Linked DNA regions of Idiomarina loihiensis L2TR. The protein of the gene in region 1 interacts with the protein of each later gene in a pairwise test. Links are inferred from orthologs where the notes say so. Each region holds a gene or a part of one and is shown on either strand. Other genes may lie near its edges.

Region 1 (8,815 bases):
ACCGACCCTCTGCAAGAACAGCAAGGCCCCGTAAATGGTCTTCTGCACAAGTATAAAAGCCGAGTATTGTTGATACTGCAAGGCGGTTGCGCAGTCAATTGCCGTTATTGCTTTCGGCGTCACTTTCCTTACGACGAATTAACTTTCAGCAAACGCCAACTAACGGAGACACTGGAGTACATCCGACAACACCCGGAAATTAATGAGGTGATTCTGAGCGGCGGCGACCCTCTAATGGCAAAGGACGAGCGGCTTAAAGGGTTGATTAACGAATTTGAATTATTGCCCCAACTCACCCGTTTACGTATTCATAGCCGGTTGCCAGTCGTGATACCCTCCCGCCTGACGCATAAGCTTAAAGAAGTGCTCAGCAACAGTCGTTTGCAAAGCGTCTTAGTGCTTCATGCGAATCATGCAAATGAGATTTCTCCTGAGTTAGCCGGGGCACTCGATGACTGGCACCACGCGGGTATCCATTTACTGAACCAGAGCGTCTTGCTCAGCGGAGTAAATGATAATTTAACCGCGCTTATTGAGCTTAGTGAAAAGTTATTTAGTGCCCGGGTTATGCCCTACTATTTGCACCAGCTGGACAAAGTTGAAGGCGCCAGCCATTTCGCGGTTAGTGACGAGAAGGCGCAAGCCTTGTGGCAAAAAATGACTCATGAATTACCTGGGTTTCTGGTTCCTCGCCTGGTCAGAGAGGAAGCTGGTGAACTCAGTAAAACCGCTATCATGCCGGACGGCACTAATACATTAACAGAGGAAAAACTATGAGCGATAACCTGGAAAGTGTAGAAAGCAAACTGCAGGATCATCTTCAGCAACTGTATCGTCAAGTTATTGATGCAGACCAGTACCTTGACGATCTGCGTCAACAAGGCAAAGCCAAGTTCCAGGGCGTTTTCGCCGAGCAAACGGTATTTGAAAGCACAGGCAACCGTTTTCAGCCCTACCTTAATGAAATTGCTGCCAACTTTGAAAAATGGCAGCAGGACAAAGAAAACGAGCAGCAGTTGCAGTTACTGGTACAACAATTACAGTTGATGACTGAAACTCTCGCTCGTCTTAAAGCTATTCGTCAGGCTGGTTAACAAAGGTTTCTTCGAACCACTGAGTCAGCATCTGCTTTTCAAAATATAAGTCATCCCGTCTCATCCTTGATGCCAGGCTGTCGTAATTAAACCCCATATTTTTTACGTGAGCCTGGCCTTCCTTTACAGCTTCTCCTGAGTTACTCATTAAACGATAATCAAATTCCATTCTAGGGAAGTCAATTTCCCGAACAATGCGCACGTAATTTGAACTCGAGCGTCCAAATGTCGGTTCAACCCGGCCGGTTAAATCAACGTCTGTTACGGTAATTTCCAGCTTCTGATCTTCAGGAAGCTTTGCCGCCAACTCCTGAAAATGCTCAGTCAGCTTATCCATCACCTTTTTCTGGTACCGATCACGTAAGCCATCGGCCGGTCGAATATCTGTGTAACTATCAACATCTTTCCAGGAAACTTCAGCCGTACCAGCATATGCTGTAAAGCTACAGGCTAATAACGCCGCTCCCACTATACCTTGAACACGCATGCTATCTTCCTCCCATACAATCGCCAAGGGTGTCATCTCTAGGTTAGAACACAAATAATGAAAAAAATTCCATAAAAAAAGGGGAGCCATCAAGGCTCCCCTTTTCAAAAGTGCGTTGGGAGGCTTACATCATGCCGCCCATACCGCCCATTCCACCCATGTCGCCGCCAGGCATGCCGCCTGCGTTGTCATCTTGTGGGATGTCAGCAATCATTGCTTCGGTGGTGATCATCAGTGCGCCAACAGATGCCGCGAACTGAAGTGCCGAACGGGTTACTTTGGTTGGATCCAGAATACCCATTTCCAGCATATCGCCGTAAGTGTCGTTACCGGCATTGTAACCATAGTTACCTTCGCCAGCACGTACGTTGTTAGCAACCACAGAACCTTCGGCGCCAGCGTTCATTGCGATTTGACGCAACGGCGCTTCCATCGCACGCAGGGCTAAACGGATACCAACGTTCTGTTCTTCGTTGTCACCACGCAGTTCTGCCAGTTTGCTCGCAGCGCGAACCAAAGCAACACCACCACCAGGTACCACGCCTTCTTCAACAGCTGCACGAGTTGCATGCAACGCATCTTCAACGCGCGCTTTTTTCTCTTTCATTTCCATTTCAGTAGCAGCGCCGACTTTAATCACCGCAACACCGCCAGCTAACTTAGCCAGACGCTCTTGCAGTTTTTCACGGTCATAGTCAGACGTAGTGTCTTCCATCTGCTGCTTGATTTGGTTAACACGACCGTCGATAGCGGTATCGTCGCCATTACCGTCAACAACAGTGGTGTTGTCTTTAGTAATCACAACGCGCTTCGCAGTACCTAAGTCTTCCAGCTGCGTTTTTTCCAGCTCCATACCAATTTCTTCAGAAACCACAGTACCGCCAGTCAGAACAGCAATGTCCTGCAGCATAGCTTTACGACGGTCGCCAAAGCCTGGTGCTTTAACCGCAGCAACTTTAACGATGCCACGCATATTGTTCACAACCAGAGTTGCCAGCGCTTCGCCTTCAACGTCTTCAGCAATAATCAGCAGAGGTTTACCGGCTTTAGAAACACCTTCTAATACCGGCAGTAACTCGCGGATATTAGAGATTTTCTTATCAATCAGAAGAATGAACGGATTGTCTAATTCAACCGAACCACTTTCCTGGTTGTTAATGAAGTAAGGAGACAAGTAACCACGGTCGAACTGCATACCTTCAACAACGTCCAGCTCGTCAGTCAGTGCCTGACCTTCTTCAACGGTGATAACACCTTCCTGGCCTACTTTGTCCATTGCCTGAGCAATGATTTCGCCAATAGTGTGATCAGCGTTTGCAGAAATAGTCGCTACCTGAGCAATGGCTTTGCTGTCGGCACAAGGCTGAGAAATTTTCTTCAGCTCTTCAACTGCAGCGATAACCGCTTTGTCGATACCGCGCTTAAGATCCATCGGGTTCATGCCTGCGGCTACTGACTTCAAGCCTTCGTTAACAATGGCTTGAGCCAGAACGGTTGCGGTTGTTGTACCGTCACCCGCTTCGTCATTTGCTTTAGACGCCACTTCTTTAACCATCTGCGCGCCCATGTTCTCGAACTTATCTTCCAGCTCGATTTCTTTCGCAACAGACACACCGTCTTTGGTGATAACAGGAGAACCGTAAGACTTATCTAATACAACGTTGCGACCTTTTGGACCCAGCGTCACTTTTACTGAATCAGCAAGAATGTTAACGCCTTTCAGCATTTTTTGACGTGCTGTGTTACCAAATTTGACTTCTTTAGCTGCCATTTTTGCTTTCCTCTTAAATTCGTTTAGTCGGTTGTGCTAGTAAGCGTTTCTGACGTCTTATTCTTCAACAGCCAGAATGTCGCTTTCGCTCATGATTAAGTACTCTTCACCGTCAATTTTCTCGGTTTTAACACCGTAGCCTTCATTGAACAGCACTTTGTCACCAGCTTTTACGTCTAGTGCACGTACCTCACCGTTATCCAGAATGCGGCCTTTGCCTACTGCTACGATTTCACCGCGAGTAGATTTTTCTGCCGCAGAACCAGTCAGAACAATGCCGCCAGCCGATTTCGCTTCGACTTCGGTGCGCTTAATAATGACTCGATCGTGTAAAGGACGAAGTTTCATTGTTGATAACTCCTCAACCTATTGTTGTTAGTGGTTAATACCCCTAAGGGGCGGATAAAAATGTGTGTGCACATTAAATGGGGGAGGAATTTTTGTTATCAAGGGGGAAGCTCAAAAATTTTTATGCTAATTTGCAAAACTGACAGGCGCTATAGGGAGGTTCTATGACTCAGCAACCACAATTAATTTTATGCACCACAGACAGTTCTGACTCGGCTAAACAGCTGGCGCGTTCTCTACTCGAAAAAAAGCTAGTGGCCTGCGTCAACATAGTGCCTAATATGACCTCTATTTACTCCTGGCAGGGCGAATTGCATGAAGACCAGGAGTGGCTTTTACTGATAAAATCGACTGCGGAACGTTTCAGTGACATAAAAAGTACCATCAGTGCTATTCACCCTTACGATTCTCCAGAATTAATAAGCATCAATATTGAAGATGGTTTACCCGATTATCTGACGTGGATACAGGACTCAGTTAAATGATACAAAGATTCATCACATGTCTCGCAGCCTTAACTCTGGTTTTTGCCGTCGTTGCGCCAGCACATAGTGTGCAGTCGAATCCATTCCAGCAGGACAATCAGTTTTTATCGGTAGATCAGGCTTTTGATTTCGACAGCGAAGTTAATGACAGCAAAGTGACGGTCAGTTGGGTTGTCGCTCCCGAGTACTATTTGTATCAACACCGCTTTAAGGTGGTTCCCGAAAATGCATTAGCAGCAGAACCCGAACTCCCGCAAGGCGAGTCTCATAACGATGAGTTTTTTGGCGAGTCAATTGTATACCGCAACTACGTTGAGTGGTCTTTTACACTTAACCCGGAGTTTTCCGGCGACACCATTACCGTTCAGTATCAGGGCTGCGCAGATGCGGGGTTATGTTACCCGCCCACTGAAAAGCAGATTAAACTCTCCAGTACTAGTGAAACCGCCCCCGCCACCGCACCGCCAAACACCGACAGCAGCCTGTTCGGTATAGGTGAACAACATTTAATCATTACATTGTTACTCTTTTTTGCTTTGGGTATTGGCTTAGCTTTTACCCCCTGCGTGTTTCCTATGTACCCCATTTTATCCGGCGTTGTGCTGGGCAACCGTGAACGTAACTGGAAAAACACACTTTGGCTTTCCTTTATATACGTTCAGGGTATGGCCATTACCTATTCTCTATTAGGCCTGGTTGTGGCATCAGCGGGTATGCAGTATCAGGCTTACTTTCAGCATCCGGTGGTGTTAATTGTTCTTGCAGTATTGTTCGCGCTTTTTGCTTTGAGTATGTTCGGAGCTTATACGCTGCAGCTTCCTATTAGCTGGCAGTCAAAACTGCAAAGCTTTAGCGGCCAGCAAAGCGGAGGCAATATCGTTGGCGTCTTTATTATCGGCGCTATTTCCGGCCTGGTAGCATCACCCTGTACCACAGCCCCCTTGTCAGGGGCGTTACTCTTTATTGCGCAATCGGGCGATATGGTAAGCGGCGTCGCTATTCTTTACGCATTAAGCCTGGGTATGGGCGTGCCGCTTATTCTATTCGGCTTAAGTGGCGGCAAGCTTCTGCCCAAAGCCGGCGCGTGGATGAACGTGGTTAAGCAGTTCTTCGGTTGGCTGTTATTGGCAGTTACCTTATTCTTAATTGAGCGCCTTATTCCGACCAGTATTAGCATGTGGCTGTGGATTTTTTACTTTATTCTCGCCGCCGTATCTCTGGCTGTTTCGATAAGCCAGCCGCTTCGGATCACCACGAAAGTTATCACTATTGTACTCTTAGCAGCGGCGGCTACTACAGGCAGTTACTGGCAGGTTAATAAAGCGCAACTGGAACAAAAAAGTCACGGCCTTTTTACTGTTGTTAGTAATGTCAGCGACATACAACAACAAGTAGCAGAAAGTGACCGATGGGTAATGCTAGACCTTTATGCGGACTGGTGCGTGGCCTGCAAGGAATTCGAGCAGTACACCTTTTCAGATGAGCAGGTTCAGGCGCAGTTTCAGGAGTTTAAACTCATTCAGGCCGATGTTACCCGCAATAACGCGCAAGACGTTGAGATTCTGAGTCGCTACAAGGTGCTGGGGCTACCCACCATTCTGTTCTTTGACCCTGAAGGCAACGAACGCCCTGAATACCGGGTTACCGGTTATATGAACGCTGAGGATTTCAAAAAGCATCTGGAAAAGATAGTTTCCGAGTAAACTTGTGCCTAAATGCGCTGATAAGACCAGTAAAGTGCTGCAATCTTGCTTTTTTTCCCTATAATACTGTTGTTATAGGAACCCAAACTGAAAGTTGTGGTCACTTTTAATAGTTTCCGTAACTTCACAGCAAATGGCGGCACAATGGCAGAACGTTTTAAAATATTAGTGCTCAATGGCCCGAATCTAAATTTACTGGGGCAGCGTGAACCAGAGCTTTATGGTAAGCAAAGCCTGGATGATATCGCTGATTCGCTGGGAGCCATTGCTAAACAACACGCAACAGCACTAGATTTCCGTCAGTCCAATGCTGAACACCAGTTAATTGACTGGATCCAGCAAGCCGCCAAAGACTCCGTAGATTATATTGTGATTAATCCGGCAGCCTACGCACACACCAGCGTGGCATTACGCGATGCGTTATTGGCTGTGAAAATCCCTTTTATTGAAGTGCACCTTTCCAATATTTATCGCCGTGAGAGCTTCCGCCACCATTCTTATTTGGCAGACGTGGCTGACGGTGTTATCTGCGGGCTTGGCGCCCGTGGTTATGAATACGCATTACAAGCAGCTTTAACTACATTGAACAATACAGATAACTAAAGGTAGACGTTAGCATGGATATCCGAAAAATTAAGAAACTGATCGAGCTCGTTGAAGAATCTGGCGTAGCAGAACTGGAAATTACCGAGGGCGAAGAGTCAGTTCGGATTAATCGTTACAGTGCGCAGCCTGCACCGATGCAATACGCGCCACAACCGCAACACGCCCCTCAGCAAGCGCCACAATCAGCTCCGGCAAGCCAGCCAGCGGCTGAACCAGCCAGTGAAGAAATTAGCGGCCACGTTGTTCGCTCTCCTATGGTTGGAACCTTCTACGAAGCTCCATCTCCTGATGCAAAGCCTTTCGTTACTGTTGGCTCTCGCGTTAATGCCGGCGAAACACTGTGCATTATTGAAGCAATGAAAATGATGAACCAGATTGAAGCAGACAAATCCGGTGTCGTTAAACAGATTTTAGTAGATAACGAAGAGCCGGTTGAATTTGATCAGCCACTGTTTATCATCGAATAAAGTAACCGCAGGTATTTGTCATGTTAGATAAAGTGGTCATTGCCAACCGTGGCGAAATTGCACTGCGCATACTGCGAGCCTGTAAAGAGCTCGGCATTAAAACAGTGGCAGTTCATTCAACGGTTGATAGAAACCTTAAACACGTTTTACTTGCAGACGAAGCAATTTGCATAGGTAAAGCGCCAGCGAACGAGAGCTACCTGAACATTCCCCGTATTATCAGCGCCGCTGAAATTACGGATGCAGCAGCTATTCACCCGGGTTACGGCTTTCTGGCCGAAAACGCCGATTTTGCTGAACAAGTTGAACAATCTGGCTTCATTTTTGTTGGACCAACGCCGGATCTTATCCGTCTTATGGGCGACAAAGTATCAGCCATTAAGGCAATGAAGAAAACCGGCGTTCCTTGCGTTCCGGGGTCGGATGGCCCTCTGGATGACGACGACGAACGTAATAAGAAGCTTGCTAAGCGCATTGGTTACCCCATTATTATTAAAGCAGCAGGCGGCGGCGGTGGTCGTGGTATGCGGGTTGTACGCGAGGAGAGCGAATTGCTCAGCTCTATCACTATGACTCAGAACGAAGCTCGCGCAGCCTTCGGTAACCCTGTTGTCTATATGGAAAAATTCCTTGAAAACCCTCGCCATGTGGAAATTCAGGTTCTGGCCGATGGACAAGGCAATGCCATTCATTTAGGTGAACGTGACTGCTCGATGCAGCGTCGTCACCAGAAAGTGGTTGAAGAGGCACCTGCGCCGGGTATCACCCCTGAAATGCGTAAATTTATTGGTGAGCGTTGTGCCAAAGCTTGTGTAGAGCTTGGCTACCGTGGCGCTGGTACATTTGAATTCTTGTACGAAAATGGTGAATTCTATTTCATTGAAATGAACACCCGTATTCAGGTTGAGCATCCGGTTACCGAGATGGTCACAGGTATCGACTTGATTAAAGAGCAGTTGCGCATTGCAGCCGGTCGTCAGCTTTCGGTCAGCCAGGAAGATGTTGTCATTCGTGGTCATGCCATTGAATGTCGGATTAACGCCGAAGACCCTGAAACCTTTACACCGTCACCGGGCACTATCACCCGTTTCCACTCTCCGGGTGGCTTTGGTGTGCGTTGGGACTCACACGTTTACGCGGATTACAAAGTTCCGCCGAACTATGACTCGATGATAGGCAAGCTGATTACTTACGGCGAAAACCGTGATATTGCTATTGCCCGTATGCGTAATGCTTTAAATGAATTGATCATCGAAGACATTAAAACCAATATTCCTCTGCAAAAATCAATTATGGCAGATGAAAACTTCCAGCACGGTGGTACCAACATTCACTACCTTGAGAAAAAACTTGGTATAGGCGGGCATTAATTAATGCCCTGGATACAACTCACCCTTTCCTGTAGTGAAGAGCATGCGCCCCAAGTGGGTGACATGCTCATGGCTAACGGCGCTCAGGCGGTAACTTACCGAGACGGCGCCGACACGCCCATTTTTGAACCCCGCCCCGGCGACGTTATATTGTGGGAACACACTCTAGCCACGGGCTTATTTGACGCCGACGCGGACATCAAAGCCATTATTGCCAACCTGAAACAGTCCAACATTTTCGGCAGCGATTTGCAGTACAAAGTCGATGCACTGGAAGACAAAGACTGGGAACGCGAATGGATGGATAACTTCCACCCTATTCAGTTTGGCGAGAATTTATGGATTTGCCCCAGCTGGCGGGAGATACCAAAACCTGAAGCCGTTAATATTTTGCTCGACCCTGGCATGGCTTTTGGTACCGGAACACACCCAACAACCGCTATGTGTCTGCGCTGGATAGACGCCAACCCACCAACCGGCAAAA
Region 2 (4,252 bases), 1.4 Mb from region 1 along the record:
CGTTACCGCAGCCTGTACTTTCGGCATACGAGTCTGACCACCGACCATGATAATGTCCTGAATGTCGCTGACAGACAGATCCGCATCGGCTAAAGCCTGTTTCAATGGCTCAAGCGACTTCTTGATTAAATCTTCAACCAGTGATTCCAGCTTCGCACGGGTCACTTTAATGGCCATGTGCTTAGGACCTGCGTTGTCTGCCGTAATGTACGGCAAGTTCACTTCGGTCTGCTGCGCTGACGACAGTTCAATTTTCGCTTTCTCTGCGGCTTCTTTAAGACGCTGCATAGCTAATGGATCTTTACGCAAGTCCATGCCCTGGTCTTTTTGGAACTGCTCAACTAAGTAGTTGATTAAACGGTTATCAAAGTCTTCACCACCTAAGTGTGTATCACCGTTAGTTGCCAGTACTTCGAAGGTATGCTCACCTTCAACTTCGTCAATCTCAATAATAGAGATATCGAACGTACCACCACCTAAGTCATACACCGCAATCACGTTGTCGCCGGACTTCTTGTCCATGCCGTACGCTAAAGCAGCGGCTGTTGGTTCGTTAATAATACGTTTTACGTTAAGACCAGCGATTTTACCGGCGTCTTTGGTTGCCTGACGCTGGGCATCGTTAAAGTATGCCGGTACAGTAATTACCGCATCCGTTACTTTCTCGCCCAGAAATTCTTCGGCGGTCTTTTTCATCTTTTTCAGGACTTCCGCAGAAATTTGTGGTGGCGCTTTTTTGTCACCATCAATTTCTACCCATGCGTCACCGTTGTCAGCCTTAACAATTTTGTAAGGCATAATACCGATATCACGCTGTACTTCTTCGTCCTGAAAGCGACGGCCAATTAGGCGCTTAATCGCAAATAAGGTTTTATTTGGGTTGGTTACTGCCTGGCGTTTTGCCGGTGAACCGACCAAAATTTCGCCATCGTCAGTAAATGCAACTACTGACGGCGTTGTACGGTCGCCTTCGCCATTTTCAATAACGCGAGCTTTGCCACCATCCAGTACAGCAACGCAAGAGTTTGTTGTACCTAAATCTATACCAATCGTTTTACCCATGATTCGTCTCCAACTTCTGATTCATGTAATTTGTTTCGTTACCCCTTATCTGGGGTGCCTATGTTCGAATTTCAATACCCAACACAGGGATAATTTTCGATTTTGTTACGCTTTTGTATCCACACCCGAGTTCGAGTTACGCGCCACCATTACCATTGCCGGACGCAACAGGCGTCCATTCAGCTCGTAGCCTTTTTGCATTACCGCCATAATAGTATTGTTCGGATGCTCATCGGATTCCTGCATCGACATGGCCTGGTGTTGATCCGGATTAAAGGCTTCGCCTTCTGCACCAATTGCTTTTACACCGAACTTTTCCAGAGTTGAGGTTAAATTTTTGTAGGTAAGCTCAATCCCCTCTACAAAGTTTTTGTTCGCTTCATCTTCTTTATCAGCCAGCTGTAAAGCACGCTCCAGGTTATCTACAGAGGTTAGTATTTCATTAGCAAACTTCTCCAGCGCAAACTTATGTGCTTTTTCAACATCCTGACTGGCCCGGCGACGAACATTTTCCATTTCAGCCTGGGTGCGCAGTACCGAGTCGCGTTGATCATTTACTTTCGCTTCTGCTTTACTTAAAGCTAATTCCAGCTCAGCAATGCGATCCGTTTGCTCTGATGACTGTCCCGCAGTTTCAGTTTCATCGGCTGCTACGTCCTGCTGCAACGCCTCTTCCGCTGCCTGTGCAGCTTCCTGTTCAGCTTTTTGCTGCTCAACGGTCGGCTCATCAGCCGCTTCGTTTTTCTGTTTCGAATCGTTTTTGTCGGTCATAAGTGACTCTCTTTAACCAGTTTAAAATTAAGGTTGCAAGATTAATGGGGGCAAGTTTTTTTCTTTCAAGGGGATTTCTCTTACTTGATAAATTTTCTTGCTCATCGTAGCGTAAGCACACGAACGCATAAGGATCCCGTTAATGAGCGCTTTTACAAAGATTGGGTTACTCGGCAAAGCCGACGACCGTGGTACCCAGTTAACTTTAGAAACGATTACCACGGCTTTAATTCATCGTGGTTTTGCGCTGTGTCTGGAAGCACGTACGGCGGAGCAATTAAACCTGCCGGAAGAAGTTGAGACGCTGAGCCTGCCGGACTTAGGTGAATGGGCCGAAATTGCTATTGTCGTCGGTGGTGATGGCAACATGCTCGGTGCTGCCCGCGCCTTATGTGAGTATGATATCGGTGTTATCGGCGTCAATCGCGGTAATTTGGGCTTTTTAACCGACTTAGACCCTGACGAAGTCATGACGCCTTTGTTGTCTGTACTTAATGGAAACTACCACGTAGAAGAACGTTTCCTGCTCTCCGCCGAAGTCATTAACAACGGCAGTTCATCGGGTACCGGCAGAGCAATTAATGAAATTGTCCTGCACTCCGACAAAGTCGCGCACATGATAGAGTTTGAACTCTACGTGAACGACCATTTTGTCTTTAGTCAACGCTCTGATGGTTTAATTTGCGCCACTCCAACCGGCTCTACCGCCTATTCATTGTCAGGCGGCGGCCCTATTTTGCATCCCGGTCTGGACGCAATGACTCTGGTGACTATGTTTCCCCATACTTTAAGCAGTCGGCCAATTGTCGTCGACGGTAACAGTGAAGTCAGGTTGAAAGCAGCTTTCGACAATGACTTACTGCAAATCAGTTGCGATGGACATGTCAGGATGACAGTACACCCCGGGGATGATGTTATTATTAAAAAATACCCTAAAGCCTTACGTATGATTCATCCTATTGACCACAACTACTATCACGTATTACGTAATAAACTAGGCTGGGGTAGCCGACTTTTTTAAACAGGATACTTGCATTTCGACGCAGCTACTGTATAAATACTGTATAACCTGTATATATCAACAGTATTGGAGCGAAGATTATGTTATCCCAATTAACTATTCGCAACTTTGCAGTCGTTAAATCTTTAGACATTGAATTTCACAACGGCATGACCGCTATCACCGGTGAAACCGGCGCCGGTAAATCTATAGCTCTGGATGCCTTGAGCCTTTGCCTGGGTAGTCGGGCCGATGCTAACTGGGTTCGTCCGGGCCAGGAAAAAGCGGAAATTACAGCTGTTTTCGCTTTGGAAGATGCCAGCCCCGCCCATCAGTGGTTAACTGAAAATGAGTTTGATGCTGATGATGACTGCGTTTTACGTCGGGTTATTCAGCGCGACGGACGCTCCAAAGCATGGATTAACGGAACACCGGTTCCCGTCAGTCAGCAAAAATCCCTTGCACCTCTGTTAGTTAACATTCATGGTCAGCACGAACATCAACTATTGTTAAAAGAGGAGCATCAATTAACGCTACTCGATAGCTACGCCCGCCATCAGCACTTATTAGACAAAGTCCAGCAAGACTATAAAAACTGGGCTTCAGTTGAAAAACAATACCAAAGCTATCAGCAACAAAAAGAAGAGCTGGAAGCCCAGCGTCAATTACTTGAATACCAGGTTAATGAGCTGAATGAGTTCGCGCTAGCTGATGGCGAATTCGACGAGCTGGAGCAAAAACACAAACGCTTAAGTAACAGCAAGGTTTTACTCGAAGCTGGCGTGTTTGCTTTAAACGCTCTTTACGAAGGAGAGCACAATAACGCATCCAGCCTGGTTCAGTCAGCCAGCCAACGCTTAGCTGAAGCTGAAGAGATGGATACCGCGCTTTCTCCTATTAACCAGTTACTGCAACAGGCGAAAGTACACATTGAAGAAGCGGCACTTGAATTACGCCAGTATCAGGACGACTTAGAGCTCGACCCGGGCGAACTTCAGATTATAGAAGACCGCTTAAGCGCCGCTATCCATTTAGCGAAGAAGCACCAGATACCCGGCTCGGAACTGAGCCAGCAACACAAAAAGCTAATAGATGAGCTTGATAATCTGGAACAAGCCGGTGAACAAGCCGAGAAGCTTGACGAAGACCGGCAGCAGGCTCGCAAAGTTTACCGTGAGAGTGCCCTTAAGCTTTCCGCTAGCCGCGAGCAGGCAGCTGCGGAATTAAGTCAAAAAATAAGCAGCTCGATGCAAGAGTTGAATATGCCCCATGGTCGTTTTGTTATTCAGGTTGAACATGATGCCAGCGCCCGGGCTACCCGACTGGGTACCGATGAGGTCGAATTTCTGGTCACAACCAACCCGGGACAACCCATACAGGCGCTGAATAAAGTCGCTTCCGGGGGTGAACTTTCACGAA

Evidence for each region.
Region 2: the proteins of groL (region 1) and grpE interact in binary tests that used the Escherichia coli proteins (3 or more experiments, as listed by UniProt). The link is inferred for Idiomarina loihiensis L2TR from one-to-one orthologs.

The regions. Positions count from the first base shown.
Region 1 is NC_006512.1:2,441,893-2,450,707, forward strand. Bases 1,030-3,880 are described here. They hold groL (chaperonin GroEL), read right to left. Parts: upstream 3,353-3,880; coding sequence 1,706-3,352; downstream 1,030-1,705. Other genes in these bases: priC (primosomal replication protein PriC), read left to right, coding at 1,030-1,094; IL_RS11710 (DUF3016 domain-containing protein), read right to left, coding at 1,075-1,581; IL_RS11720 (co-chaperone GroES), read right to left, coding at 3,410-3,700; cutA (divalent-cation tolerance protein CutA), read left to right, coding at 3,865-3,880. Outside these bases: EF-P beta-lysylation protein EpmB, read left to right, coding at 1-777; more of priC, read left to right, coding at 774-1,029; more of cutA, read left to right, coding at 3,881-4,185; IL_RS11730 (protein-disulfide reductase DsbD), read left to right, coding at 4,182-5,888; aroQ (type II 3-dehydroquinate dehydratase), read left to right, coding at 6,033-6,491; accB (acetyl-CoA carboxylase biotin carboxyl carrier protein), read left to right, coding at 6,506-6,961; accC (acetyl-CoA carboxylase biotin carboxylase subunit), read left to right, coding at 6,982-8,331; prmA (50S ribosomal protein L11 methyltransferase), read left to right, coding at 8,335-8,815.
Region 2 is NC_006512.1:1,043,671-1,047,922, forward strand. The notes cover bases 1-2,720. They hold grpE (nucleotide exchange factor GrpE), read right to left. Parts: upstream 1,834-2,720; coding sequence 1,168-1,833; downstream 1-1,167. Other genes in these bases: dnaK (molecular chaperone DnaK), read right to left, coding at 1-1,062; nadK (NAD(+) kinase), read left to right, coding at 1,976-2,720. In the rest of the region: more of nadK, read left to right, coding at 2,721-2,854; DNA repair protein RecN, read left to right, coding at 2,935-4,252. UniProt on the Escherichia coli protein: Participates actively in the response to hyperosmotic and heat shock by preventing the aggregation of stress-denatured proteins, in association with DnaK and GrpE. It is the nucleotide exchange factor for DnaK and may function as a thermosensor.